DNA from 2 places in the Bilifractor sp. LCP21S3_F8 genome. Region 2 is predicted to be linked to the other one. Evidence: riboswitches for the same ligand, from Rfam matches in the RefSeq annotation. Region 2 holds a riboswitch; the other holds the start of a gene.

What was found. Region 2 has a riboswitch for cobalamin ahead of ACTQ3A_RS05585 (FecCD family ABC transporter permease). Riboswitches for the same ligand answer to the same signal wherever they lie in the genome.
Region 1: it holds a riboswitch for cobalamin, as region 2 does, so the genes downstream of both, ACTQ3A_RS08905 (ABC transporter substrate-binding protein) here and ACTQ3A_RS05585 (FecCD family ABC transporter permease) in region 2, are expected to answer to the same signal.

Annotation. Positions count from the first base shown of each region.
Region 1 is NZ_JBQKIK010000017.1:17,184-24,552, forward strand. Features, by position in the region: gene ACTQ3A_RS08880 (glycoside hydrolase family 1 protein) at 1-1,151, shown strand, start outside; partial or broken gene ACTQ3A_RS08885 (mannonate dehydratase) at 1,325-1,414, shown strand; partial or broken gene ACTQ3A_RS08890 (glucuronate isomerase) at 1,416-1,901, shown strand; gene ACTQ3A_RS08895 (peptide deformylase) at 2,261-2,671, shown strand; gene ACTQ3A_RS08900 (hypothetical protein) at 2,668-2,973, shown strand; cobalamin riboswitch at 3,143-3,319, shown strand; gene ACTQ3A_RS08905 (ABC transporter substrate-binding protein) at 3,499-4,665, shown strand; gene ACTQ3A_RS08910 (FecCD family ABC transporter permease) at 4,681-5,766, shown strand; gene ACTQ3A_RS08915 (ABC transporter ATP-binding protein) at 5,766-6,527, shown strand; gene ACTQ3A_RS08920 (hypothetical protein) at 6,630-6,929, shown strand; gene ACTQ3A_RS08925 (hypothetical protein) at 7,178-7,303, opposite strand.
Region 2 is NZ_JBQKIK010000008.1:20,040-27,408, reverse strand. Features, by position in the region: gene ACTQ3A_RS05600 (aldose epimerase family protein) at 1-367, shown strand, start outside; gene ACTQ3A_RS05595 (hypothetical protein) at 718-1,365, opposite strand; gene ACTQ3A_RS05590 (ABC transporter ATP-binding protein) at 1,489-2,622, opposite strand; gene ACTQ3A_RS05585 (FecCD family ABC transporter permease) at 2,623-3,675, opposite strand; cobalamin riboswitch at 3,833-4,018, opposite strand; gene ACTQ3A_RS05580 (EAL domain-containing protein) at 4,131-7,369, opposite strand, start outside.

The sequences.
Region 1 (7,369 bases), on a different contig from region 2:
ACCACCGTTATGAAGAAGATATAAAGCTGATGGCAGCAGCCGGGCTGAATGCCTACCGCTTCTCTGTTGAGTGGGCACGCATTGAGCCCGAGGAAGGGCAGTTCGATGAGCGGGAGATTGAGCACTACCGTGACGTGATCCGCTGCTGTCGGGCGAACGGCATAGAACCCATTGTGACGCTGATGCACTTCACCTCCCCTGCATGGCTGATCCGCAAGGGCGGCTGGGAAGCGGAGAGCACTATCGGGTACTTCCGCCGATACGCCGCTTACGTTACCGAAAAGCTCGGCGCGGAGCTGAACTACATCTGTACGATCAACGAGGCTAACATGGGCCTGCAGTTAGCGGCGATCTCCAGGCGCTTCCGCCTGATGGCCGAGCAAGCGGCGAAGAGCGCGGACTCTGGCGCGAAGAAAGCTGAAGGTACCGTACAAGTAGGCATGAACTTTAAGAAAATGATGGAGAACATGAAATTCGCCGCCATCGAGAACAACCAGGCTTTCGGAACGCCACAGCCTCAGATCTTTGTAAGCTCCCGCACGCCCGAGGGCGACGCACTGGTCTTTCGCGCGCATCAGGCGGCGAAGGAAGCTATTAAGGCTCTGTACCCCGACATCAGGGTGGGCATTACGCTCTCCCTGCATGATCTGCAGGCGATGCCGGGAGGGGAGAGCTATGCCGAGGCTGCCTGGGACGAGGAGTTCAGGCACTACCTGCCGTTTATCGCAGACGACGACTTTCTCGGCGTGCAGAATTATACCCGCACGCAGTACGGTCCCGCCGGACAGCTGCCCTGCCCCGAGGGAGCAGAACTGACCCAGATGGACTACGAGTTCTATCCCGAGGCTCTGGAGCATGTGATCCGTCGTGTTGCCGAGGACTTTAAAGGGGATCTGATCGTCACGGAGAACGGGGTTGCTGTCTCGGACGATTCGCGCCGGGTGGAATTTATCCGTCGGGCGCTTGCGGGTGTTGAGAGCTGCGTCAAAGACGGCATCCCCCTCAAGGGCTATATGTACTGGAGCCTGCTGGATAATTTCGAGTGGCAGAAGGGATTTTCCATGACCTTCGGACTGATCGCCGTCGACCGCACCACACAGACGCGCACGCCAAAGGAGAGCCTCGCCTTCCTGGGGTCTTATAGAAAGTAAACGTCCATTCGATAAATCATTCTACAAACTGTATAAGCAACGGATTGCCCGGTTTGGCTGCGGCCTGTATGGCGTTAAGAGCATACAAGGAAACGAGACTGTCCGGTGAAATATAAAGTGGTATCGAATACGTGTGTCTTCAAAAATAAGGAGGAGATTCCATGTCGATGCAAATGGCCGTTCATATGGATGATCCGCCCTGGGACATCTTCGGTCTGCCGCGACTTCTGGTAGATGAGGCGAGCATAGACCGTTTTCTTAAATCGGGTGTTTCGTGTCCTCGGCCCTGACGCAGGCATCGATTCGATCGGCGATGCGCCGTCTATCAAGGAACTCGCGGCCTTTCTTGGTGCACTGGACGATACAGGGGAACTGCCCAGAACGATCCTGTATTCTCTCAATCCCAACGACAATGCCGCCCTTGTGACTGTAATGGGCGCCTTTCAGACAAGCGGGGGTGTCAGCAAGGTCCAGAACGGAAGCGCCTGGTGGTTCAACGACCATAAGCAGGGCATGATCAATCAGCTTACGACTCTCGCCGCAGACGGCTATCTTGCGGGATTCATCGGTATGCTGACTGACTCGCGCAGCTTCCTCAGCTACGCCCGGCACGAGTACTTTCGACGCATCCTCTGCGATCTGATCGGCGGCTGGGTGGAAAACGGCGAGTTTCCAAATGATGAAAAGGCCCTTTTGTCCATTGTAGAAGGTATTTGCTTCCGGAATGCGGAGAGGTACTTCGATTTGTAATAGAGACCCGGCCCTTTCAGTATCAATGCTTTTGCTGTTGAACTGTTCCGTTTCCGGCAAAAAGAATAAAAAATACAGAGATAACAGAAAGAAGCCAGAGGCTCGGACAGCAAGTACTTGCGCTGTCCGAGCCTCTTTATTACGCGAGCGTCGCGATAGCGAGATAAACTCGCGCAGCGTGTTTTATCTCGTTTGATATCATATTTTGCGTTGAGAACGTATGTGTCTGCCGTTACTGCCTGACAATTGATGCAAGAAGAATTATATATGCAGGAGAATATTTGGCTTTTAACCCATAATACGTTACAATTAAAAAATAATTTTTAATAACAATTATATTACAGTACGGGAGATGTTGAATGATTAGACCGATAGTTAAAGATGTATTTTTCCTCGGACAGAAATCTGAGGCAGCAACGAGGCAGGATCTGTCCGTCGGACAGGATCTCATGGATACCCTGCAGGCGAACCAGGATCACTGCGTCGGCATGGCGGCAAATATGATTGGTGTAAAGAAAAGAATCATCATTGTCAACATGGGCTTCATGAATGTCGTGATGTATAACCCTGTCATTGTGAAAAAAGACACACCGTATGAGACGGAAGAAGGCTGTCTGTCACTGCCCGGTGTCCGGAAGACCACGCGGTATCAGAATATCGAAGTCGAATACTATGACAGCAGCTGGAAGAGGCGCCGTCAGAGCTGTTCCGGATGGACGGCACAGATCATCCAGCATGAGTGCGACCATCTCGCGGGGGTTATTATATGAGTGCGCCGGAATCATGGAAAGCGGCTTATCGCGAGCTGCTTGAGACAATCATCCATATGGGCTACCCGGAAGAATTCGGCAAGGCAATCGCGAAGAATCTCGGATCGGAAAAGACCATGCGCCGCATGACGGCATATCTGTATGCCGCAAAGCCGCGGACAGCGGAGGAAATCGCTGATGAGATGCTGGCAATCATGAGCGACCGTGAGCGGTGGATCGCGAAGAAAGAGGCGGAGACAGCCAACGCCAGATATAATGAGTTTCTTAACTATGGATTCGGTGAAGGTGACGAAGATGATTGATTGCATGTGATGCCGCTGCATTCTCGTGATTTTTGATAATATGAAGTGACCTTACATTTGTAGCCGTGTGGTGAGCCGCGAAGAAATCCGGGAAAATGATTACAATCTGAAGTGAGATGTTGGTTTTCTTGAAAATACTTGTTGCGTTCACTGGAATATGTTAGAATGTTTTCCATTAGCGACTGCAAGTGCGGAGAATTCCGAAAAGGAAAACAGGTGAGAATCCTGTACTGTCCCGCAACTGTAATTGGTTTTTTGTGCCAGAATGCCACTGGGCCGGGTGCCTGGGAAGGCGGTACAGAATATGGCCATAAGTCAGGAAGCCTGCTTGCAGTTTGTAAATAACGGTTACGGCAGATAATGTTATTACAAAAAGAACTTGTGAGACAAAACACCGGGGCAGAGAATCCGGTTTGTTTTTGATTGCTGTTTTGTGCCGTTTTCGTTGGAAAACGGTTTTTTTTATGCCGTAATTATACTCTTCAATCAAATCATCATATTTCCAGTTAGAAAGGAATCAAGGAAATGAAAAACAAAGTATGGAAACAGATTGTGGCTGTCATGCTGTCATCCGGTCTGGCATTAGGGATTGCCGGATGCGGAGGAGGCTCCTCTTCGGGAGATTCCGGACAAAGTGCCGCATCCTCTTCTGTGGCAGCGAATGTCACTTCAGCTTCCAAGGAACAGGAGGTAGGATCTTCAGAAAACGCTGTTTCCGGATCCCAGGTATCGGAACAGGAGACCGTTGTTACGTCATCTTCTGCGGAAGCAACATCCAAACACACGCAGTATCCTGTAACAATTAAGACATATGGTTCGGACGGAAAGGCGATCGAAACCACCTACGAGAAAGCACCGGAGAAGGTTCTGGCCGTCTATCAGGGCAGTATAGAAACACTGCTTGCTCTGGGACTTCAGGATCACATCGTAGCGGCTGCGGGACTGGACAATGCCGTTCCGGACAGCATGAAAGCCGCCTTTGACAGTCTGAATTACCTGGATGAGTTCACTCCTTCCAAAGAAACGGTTACGATGCTGGAACCGGATATGATTTTGTCCTGGGGGTCTCTGTTCCAGGAAAAAACACTGGGCGATACGATGGACTGGATCAACAAGGGAACCAATGTTTACATCAATTCCAATACTGCCCGTAATGACAGCCCCCGGACACTGGAAAATGAGTATCAGGACATCCTCAACCTTGGAATTATTTTTGATGTTCAGGACAGGGCAGAAGCTATCGTTAATAAAATGAAAAGTACAATAGCAGATGTGCTTGCTCAGGCAGGGAGCCAGCAGGAAAAGCCTTCGGTTATGATTCTGGAATCCAATGACGATACATTCACCAATTACGGGGCGGATTCGCTTGGAGGCGACATGGTGACGCAGCTGGGGGCAGAGCTGGCAAATCCGGATGCATCTGAAGTGGGAAAGGAAGATATCATCGCAGCCGATCCGGATGTTATTTTTGTTGTGTATATGCCATATTCCGGAGATGATCCGCAGACAATCCAGGATGAGAAGCTGGCGGTCTTCAATGATGATAAGACTTTTCAGAGCCTGTCCGCGGTGAAGAATGGACGGGTTGTTCCGATAATGCTGAGCGAGATGTACGCTGCGGCAACCAGGACACAGGATGGAATTGAAACCTTTGCCAAGGGCCTTTATCCCGATGCCGGATTCAGTTTTTAAGCAGGTGACAGGAACGTGCGTAAGAGAAAAAAAAGAGATACAGAACAGCATCCGGTTTCAGCTGCGGCATATGGAATGACGGTTCTTATTCTTGCCGTGCTGCTGGCCGCTTCTGTCCTGATATCCATTACTTTCGGTAATGCCGATATTTCAGTTGCCGATGTATATAAGGTGGTATTACGGGAGCTTTTTCACATCCGGAAATTTGATGCCTACCATACAGGAGCCGTTCACGATGTTGTATGGCTGATCCGCTTTCCCCGCGTCATGCTTGCCATTGCCGTGGGGATGGCGCTTTCTGTCTGTGGCGCGGTCATGCAGGCGATTGTAAAAAATCCCCTGGCGGATCCCTATGTGCTTGGTATATCCTCAGGCGCTGAGATGGGAGCCACGCTGGCAATCCTTTTTGGAGCCGGATCTTTTTTCGGAGCCGGAGCGGTAGGAGCTATGGCTTTTTTAGGAGCCATGCTGACTTCTTTTGCCGTTTTATTTATCGCGAATACAGGCGGTCCGTCCAATGCAGGGAAAATGATTCTGGCCGGTATGGCAGTCAGTGCAGTCTGCTCCGCCTTCTCCAGCTTTTTTATCTATCTTGCTAATAACAAGGATGCTACGGCACAAATTACGTTCTGGATGATGGGAAGTCTGGGAGGCGCCAGCTGGTCTGATGTACCCGGGATTCTTCCGATTGTGCTTGCCGGAGTCATTGTATTCTGGACACAATCCAGAAATCTGAATCTGATGCTTCTGGGAGACGAGACGTCGATTACTCTTGGAACAAATCTTCAGAAAATCCGGAGCTGGTATATGGTTCTGGCTTCTCTGATGATAGGTATTGCGGTGTATTCCGCGGGAACCATCGGGTTTGTGGGATTGATTGTACCACATGTGGTACGGATGTTTTTCGGCACAGACCACAGGAGACTGATTCCGGTGACGGCACTGGTCGGCGCTGTTTTTCTGATCTGGGCAGATGTGGCATGCCGGGTGATCCTTCCAAATTCTGAAATGCCGATTGGAATATTGATTTCCATGATCGGAGCGCCGTGCTTTATTTATCTGATGGCGAGCAAATCCTATGGTTTTGGAGGCAGTCAGTAATGGATGTAAGCGTAAAAGATATCGGGCTTTCCTACGGAGTCAGAGAAATCCTTAGTTCTGTCAGTTTTAAAGCGGAAAACCAGGAGTTCATCGGACTGATCGGACCCAACGGAAGCGGAAAATCTACTCTGCTGAAATGTATTTACCGGGTTTTGAAACCAGATCAGGGGGCTGTTTATATCAATCAGAAGGATATCGCGCACCTGTCCTATAAACAGTCTGCCCGTGAAATGGCTGTGGTGGCACAGCATAATTATTATAACTTTGATTTTTCTGTCACGCAGGTAGTCCTGATGGGAAGAGCACCGCATAAATCTGCCTTTGAGAGAGATAACGCGGAGGATTATCGGATTGTGAGGGAAGCGTTAGAAAAGGTAAATATGCTTTCTATGGCGGACAGAAGTTTTTCCACTCTTTCTGGAGGAGAACAGCAGAGAGTGATTCTTGCCAGGGCACTGGCGCAGAAAACGCCGTGCCTCATCCTGGACGAGCCGACCAACCATCTGGACATTACCTATCAACTGGAGCTTTTGGATATTGTTAAAAGCCTGAATATTACTGTCATCTCCGCGATTCATGACCTGAATATGGCAGCCATGTTCTGCGACAGACTTTATGTTCTGCGTAACGGACAGATCCTGGCCAGCGGAACGCCGGAAGAAGTACTCACGACACAAATGATCAGGGAAGTCTATCATGTAGAAAGCCAGATTGTCTACGATGCTGACGGGCATATGCATATCATATATCTGCGTTCCTGATGAACATTGATCCCGTTTTTTCCAGCCTTCTCGGGCTGGATTTTTATTTACGCGAACAGTGAGCCGCAGCCGAATGCGAAGTATTCGTGTGCGGCGAGCGTCGTGATAGAATCATGGAAAGCGGCTTATCGCGAGCTGCCTGAGACAATCATTCATATGGGATACCCGGAAGAATTCGGCAAGGCGATTGCAAAGAATCTCGGATCGGAAAAGACCATGCGCCGCATGACGGCATATCTGTATGCCGCAAAGCCGCGGACAGCGGAGGAAATCGCTGATGAGATGCTGGCAATCATGAGCGACCGTGAGCGGTGGATCGCGAAGAAAGAGGCGGAGACAGCCAACGCGAGATATAATGAGTTCCTTAACTATGGACTCGGTGAAGGTGACGAAGATGATTGATTGCATGTGATGCCGCTGCACAATATGAAATTTATTCCGATGAATCTTTTGGACGAAGGGGCAATTTCTGCCACGGATCTTGACGGATTCAGTGAGGAATTGAGGGGTGCGTTGCTCACTTATATAGAACTCAGAGACCGCAGAAAAAAGTGAGAGGGTATTGCCATTTGTTAATGTGTAGCAGCAGAGAAAAAGGGTGCAAGGTCAAAAATAAGAGTACAGGGCTTTAGACGATTATACAGTGGGAATCAGCATGCAGACCGTTCCGTTACCGTATTGCCGGAAGTTGTGCCGCCGAAGTAGTAGCGAAAGCCGGAGCCGTTCGTTGAATCCCTGGGCTTATCTCTTGTAAATAGCTTCAAAAATACTCTCATCTGATTTCTCCTAAAAATGACATAAGAAAAGCACCGATCCGTGATATGGATTGGTGCTGGTAAAAG
Region 2 (7,369 bases):
AAAGTCCATCGGTGCCGATATCGAGGCAGATGATGAACAGCTGCGCTTCGGTAACGGTTATGACCACAACTTTGTCTTTGCCATGGACAAGGGCGAGACGCGGAAAATGGCAGAGGTCTTCTCCTCCGTCACCGGCCTTCAGCTGGATGTATACTCCGATCTTCCCGGCATGCAGCTCTACACGGCAAATTATGTCACGCGCCACACAGCAAAGTCCGGACATATCTACGACCGAAGATGCGGATTTGCGCTCGAAACACAGTATTTTCCGAACAGCATCAACATCGACGGCTTCGCAAGTCCCATTCTCCCGGCCGGTCAGAAGTATGAGTCCACAACTACCTATAAACTTAGCTTCCGGAAATAATTTTTTCTTCGGACTGCCCAACGGGAGATAGGATACGTTTTCCGGTGTTATCCCGCTGCCCCATCCGCTATCAAAACGAGATAAAACACGCTGCGCGAGTTTTATCTCGCTATCGCGACGCTCGCCGCACACGAATACTTCGCATTCGGCTGCGGCTCACTGTTCGCGTAAAAGAGGACCGCCGCACTAACGCAATATGCTTAGTGCGGCGGTCCTCTTTTTACTCCTCTTTTTAAATCTCTTTTTAAATCTCTTTTTCAACCTTTTCCGAAACCGCTTTCCGGTTCATCTCAGCAAAAAATCCCTGTTCATTCAACATGTCCCAGACATCAATGGAGTGAAAGCACAAGTCATGCCTTTGGAACGGGATTGGTAACGGTGACCATATGATCGTACCATTTTCCCTTTTTGCCAATCAGAGCAACGGGAAATTCTTTGTCAAGTGCCGGAACCGGAATATCAAACCCATACACATCCTCTGTCGTTCCGTCACTGTATGTGACCGTATCTACGGTCGGCTGAAGAAGCTCTGCGCCGTCCTTCTGAGCATCTTCCTTTGTCCCGGCAAACAGGTTCACAATATTTTCGGAGGTCAGGCTTACGTGAATGACCATTTTCCCGTCCTTCACCGTCAAGGTTCCCTTGCCGTCGTTTGCCTCATTCACCTTAAACATCGGACTGTCGGATGTGAATTCGGCCGTGTAGGTTCCGTCAGCCGGCACCTCTGCTCCCGCAGAAGCTGTTGAAGACGTTGAAACACTACCGGCAACGGTCTCCGATGACTGTCCGGCAGCATCGGATGAAGATGTGCTTACGGCCGCGGACGATGCAGTGGAAACGCCGGACGAGGCTGCAGTCTCTTCCGCCCCTGACTGTGACTGAATCTGCGCTGCAGAAGATGTCCCAGAAGCCGAATTTCCCGTTCCCGTCCCGCATCCGGCCAGAAGCGACGCTCCCATAACTGCTGCACATAAGATTGCTGCTGTTCTCTGTTTCATTTTATTTCCCTCCTGTCATAAAAAGAGCCATACACTCCTGTGTCTGAAACCCTATCGTCATGTATTTAAAGACATACATTCATGTATCTGAAGACATACCCTTATGTATCTGAAACCATGTTCCTATGTATCTGAAGCCCTGTACTTCACACATTTTCCACTTTCATATGCCGCATCGAGAATCTCCTGCATTCTCCGGTTTCCCGGACCGATTGTCACACCGGCATCGATGATCCTTGCGCAGTTTCTTACCGCCTCCAGCGCCTCGGCGACAGCGCGGTCCGAAATCTCATGAAAGGGCTTTTCGGTGATTACCTGCGAAGCAAGAAGACGCGCCAACCGGTAGTCGACATCATTCGTGTACAGGATTGCCGCCGCAAAAGGCGTTTTCTCTTTCTGCAGCCTGCGGTACACCGGTATCCCCGTTCCACAGGATGACAGTACCAGTACTTCCGGATTTCCCTCGACCTTCGGAAGCTCGATACTTCCGAACATCGGATCAAAAAAGCCGTTGTCAATTTCATACAGCTCACGGATCGTGTCCTCGTGAAAAATGCTCTCCGGCGTTCCGCTCCGGAAGATCTTATCGCCGTGAACGCAGATTATCCGGTCAGAAATCTTCATCGCCAGATCGATCTCATGCAGCGACATCACAACTGTTATATTCTTCTGCTTCGCCATATCCCGGAGAATCGACAGAAGCTTCAGCTTATGCTTGATATCCAGGAAGCTCGTCGGCTCATCCAGGATGATGATATCCGGTTCCTGGCAGATCGCCCTCGCGAGCAGCACCCGCTGCTTCTGCCCGTCACTGATCGCGTTAAAGTCGCGGTTGCCAATCTCCTGCGCCTGAACCGCCTTCATCGCATCATCTACCTTCCGTTCATCCTCTTCCGTCAGCCGTCCCAACCGCCCCGTATATGGATATCTTCCGGTCGCGACCACATCGTGGCAGGTCATAAGCTCCGGATGCAGACGGTCCGTCAGAACAACAGCCATACGCGAAGACAATTCTCGGAACGAATAATCCGACAAATTCTTCAGATCAAAAACAACCTCTCCCTCCACAAGAGAAAGCTGTCTCGTGATGCTTTTCAATATTGTAGATTTTCCCGCGCCGTTCGGTCCGATCAGTGTAACAATCTCACCGCGCCGGATTCCGATCTCAATATCGCGGATCACCGGCTTCCCGTTATACCCGACCGACAGACCCTCCAGGTGGAGATAATATTTTTCCTCGCTCTGTACCTTCTCCATTTATCTTCTTCCCTTCTGCCGCCGTATCAGCATAAAGATCACGACCGGTGCTCCGAAAATCGAGGTCACCGTGCTGATTTCCAGTTCAGTCGGCGCAAATGCGACCCTTGCGATCAGATCACAGATCATGCAGAAGACGGCGCCTCCAAGGAAAGTGGCCGGGATGACCACGACCGGATTTGCCGTATTCAGCGCACGCTTGATCAGGAAGGGCACCGCGATTCCCACGAAAGAAATCGGACCGGCAAATGCCGTCACCGTTGCAGAGAGGATGCTGGACAGCAGGATGAGGGCCACACGGAACTGCTTTACATTAACTCCCATGCTCTGCGCGTAGGCCTCACCAAGCTGAAAGGCACCGATCGGCTTCGCGAGCAGGAATACCAGGACAGACGCAGCTCCGATGATGATTCCGCCCACCAGGACATTGTCCCAGGTCATACCAGAGAAGCTTCCCTGAGACCAGTTGTGAAGGTTGGCGATATCCGAATCACTGGCAAATGTAACGAGAAGATTCGTCAGCGCAGTACAGATATACCCGATCATGATTCCGGCAACCAGCAACGCCGACATATTCCGCACGCTCCGGGAGACCAGCAGGATAAAGCCGGTTGACACAAGAGACCCCGCGAACGCGGCAAGGATCATGGCCCAGGAGGACACCGCTCCGTGCCTGGCCACCACAAGAATCATGAGAAACGCGACAATCAGTTTTGCGCCGGAAGATATTCCGAGCACAAAAGGACCCGCGATTGGATTCTCAAAAAATGTCTGCAGCAGAAATCCGGACAGAGAGAGCGCTCCTCCGAGAATAGCCGCCATCAGAATCCGCGGCAGACGGATCTTCCAGATGATATTCATATCATCCCTTGAGCCGATTCGGAGAAAAACAGCTCTCAAAATTTTATTAATCGGAATATCGACATTGCCGGTATTGATATTGACCACGGTCACGATCAGAAACGCAGCTGCCAGAACGGCAAAGACCGCTGTGTATCGCATTCTCCTTTTCAGATTCTCAGCGTGATAGCTGCTGATTTCATTGTCACTCATCATTCGCAAGTATGCCTTTCAACTTCAATGATCTTATACATGAAAAGGGACGAATGCCGAAGCATTCGTCCTGAAAAAATAACCTGTATTAATCGGTTCCGCCGGAAATCCGGCAAAACACCCAAGCCATCAGAATCTGCTTTCTTCGGAAGCATATCTACAAAACCTCTCAGCAGTTCTCCTGGCTGACAGCTCAAGCACCGGTTCCTGTCTTCTCATGCTCTAGGACACAATGACATAACGGAATGGTTCGCTGCTCACAGTGACCGGATCGCTCAGGAATTTCACCTGATTCTCTATTCTCATACAGATCTTCTGCACTCCTGCTGCCAGGCAGGCAAAGAAGACCAGATGCACTGAAAGGCCCCCTCTTCAATTATCTGCAACGATTATACGATACCGGCTGAAAAGTGTCAAATATACCGCACTGCGGATATAAGACTTCCTTCAGTCCTTCAATCATCCCTTCTTCTGCGGAAACTGTGTCCCTTATCCTTATACATATTGAAATCCGCCCTGGTGAGCAGCGCGTCAAAGTCCGTAACCTTCCCCCGGCATGCCGCAAACCCAATTGCCATACTGATTCCATTATTTTCTGCATTCTCACGCATATGCCGTATCAGCAGGCTGATATCTCTCTCCTCCAGATCTTCTGTCAGAACGATAAATTCATCCCCGCCCGTGCGAAACACATACTTTTCACCTGCGCATTCCTGAAGAACCCGGGCTGTTTCGCAAATCAGCACATCGCCGGCATGATGTCCCGCCGTATCGTTTGTGTTCTTCAGTCCGTTCAGGTCAACGGAAATCACTCCAAGCAGACCGTCACCCTTCCACTCGCGGATCTGCCGCTCAAGAGCCCTCCGGTTTCCGGCACCTGTCATCTGGTCAATCATGCTTTGTTTCTCCAGCTGATGCACGCTGTTCCTGTTTCGAATCATAATTGCTATGAAATCCGTCAGCGTGGAAAGCAGCACGCTGGTGTTACGGAAGGTGTCCGCCGCCGGATTGATAACCATCGTAAAGCCCTCTGTCTGATTCAAGATCTTCAGCTGCCCGGAGATAAAGCTCCGAACATCATGGATTCGCATGGAAAAATCGGGATTTTCCTTCTGAAAGGCATCCATATCACTGACCATCACCACATGTTCTGTCGCAAACCGCATATATAGCGCCCGCAATTCCGAGAGAGGAATGCTCTGGAGTTCCTCCTTCAGAGAGAAGACACCGGGTGCCGTCCATTCATAGGTGGCACTAACTGTATTGTCATCACGTTCCTCAAAGATCAGGAAGCGCTCCGGTCTCATATTTTCAGAGATACATGCAATCGTCTTCTCAATTCCTGTTCCGGGATCCTCTTCCGCCATACCAAGAGAAATTGCCTCATTTGCCCGCATCTCCTGATAGATCAGCTCGTGATCCCTTGCTATTGCATGCAGATACTTGTTGATATCAAATTCGACCGTCAGCCTCAGCGTCCGGTTCTCCCATGTTGTCAGAGCAGAACGAATCAGTACTTTTGCTCCCCTTCTCCGGTTCAGGTGTGATGCCTCATACGCACAATCCTTCCGCAGCAACAGATTCGGACAGTCGCCGCAGGGAACATCCTGACCTTCCAGCACCTCATAACAGCGGCACCCGTTCAGGCTGCCATCCGGTTTTATTCCAAAATCCCTTCGGGCAGAACGATTCATATATACAAGCTCGTATGTTCTGGGATCACTGACAATGACATGTTCCGTCAGGCTGTCGAACACCTCACGTCTCAGGTCAATGTAATCCCCGACATATGGGCTCTCCCCATGAGCCGCCTTCTCCGTGCTGCTGATCCTCCGGATCAGCAGCATGAACATCTCGTCCAGGCTCGTTACCTCCGACCCGTAGACAATCGCATGCGCCAGAACGGGATCAGCCTGAATTCCGAGCTTTCTCCAAAGCGTCGGAAGCATTCCGGATACCCTGTCAATCTTCTCTTCAACATCTCCGGCATGATCCCTGCGGCAGAAGCACAGAAAACAGCACAGCCCGATCCGCGCGATCGCCCATTCCGGATTCATCAGTTTTTTCAGTGTCGCAGATATTTCGGTCAGAATCACCTTTGCCTTCTCGGTGCTTTCCCGCATCGCCTCGGCATATGCGGCAACATCAATTAAAAGTCCTGTATAATCGATTTTTTTCAGCCGATACTGATCCGCATATATCAATCCGGCTTCTATCGCGCCGCGAAAACTCAATAGCTCTGTGTCGCGGTCGACAAATCCCAGGCGCACCTCCTTCTTTCTGTCCTCTGCCCGATCACCGCTGATCATTCCCATCATTCCCACGATTTCCTTTTCATGGTACCAGGGAACACGGGTAATCTCGATTCCGTCGAGTCTGCCTCCGGTCAGTACCAGCTCATTGGCCGATGTCGACCTGACGCCCATCTCCAGAACTTTTTTCTCCTCCAGCTCCGCTGCGGCAGAATCGATATGCCATCCCAGTTCTGATTCTGTCTTGCCAAGATAGTCCTTCTCGTCGGAAAGCCCGATTCTCCTGACAAATTCTCTGCTTGCGCCCAAAAGCTTTCTCTGTCTGTCCATCCAGAAGAATTCATAAGGAGATGCATCGCAGAGTGTCCGGAACAGATCCCCATCCTTCACCTCCTCCGTCGGATCTGTGCCGTATCCCGGCACTCCGAACGACTGACAAAATTCAGGAAGAAGAGCATCCCTATCTCTTTTCCTCTCCCATATATCCTCCCGCTCACAGAGAAGAAGATTTTTTGCATTACTCTTATAGAGCACCAGCGCTTCAAACACCGCCCACCTGTATGTCCCGTCAGCGGTCCGCACACGCAGTATCTCTGCCCTGATCCCCTTATCTGTACTTCCACCTTCCGTCTCAGCATTCTCAGCCTGAACAAAAGCAAGAAAACGATCTCTGTCGTCCGGATAGATCAATTCATCCCTGAAGTACCGGACAAACGCTGTTATCGAAGAAAAGCCATCCCGAGATTTTATCTCCGGATGGCTGGACCGGAGAATTTTCACCTCTTCTGATCCACGATCAATCAGATAAAATCCCTCGTACAGCTGGAAGATGTTCCGCAGCGTATGGTCAAGGGTTTTCGCAAATTGCAGTGAGGCATTATTGCTGATATTGTAGATATGTGCCACCCCGACCCAGCGCCGCGCATCTCCCGCAATCCACCGGACATTTACCTTCATATACTGGCCGTTGTCCGCGTACACCATGCTCTCTTCCGCATGTGACTTCAATGCTCTCTGCAAAAGCTGGACAAACCTGTCTCTCACTGGAGATCCCTCATCGCTGAGGTAGGCATTCGCCTCCTCCATACTCTGCGTACCTGCACTTCTCAGCTCCCTCCGGTACGCATCATTTTCGATCAGAAGAACAATATTTTTCCCATCAAAGCTAAAAAGCGAAGTAGGGGAATCCGAAATTATATTGATGTCTTCTGCGGCGTCGAGAAGATGTGCTTCCTCCGGACTCTCTATCTGCATGCCTCTGCCATGGATATACGTCACGCTATCCTCGTAGCGCATCGGACGTCCGTAATAATATCCCTGAATCCGACCGCAGTTGATTTTTTTGAGAAAGGAAACCTGCTCCTGCGTCTCCACGCCTTCTGCCAGTGTCTCCACCCCGAGCATTTTCGCCATTGTTACAACAGAGGTAATAATCTGCCGGC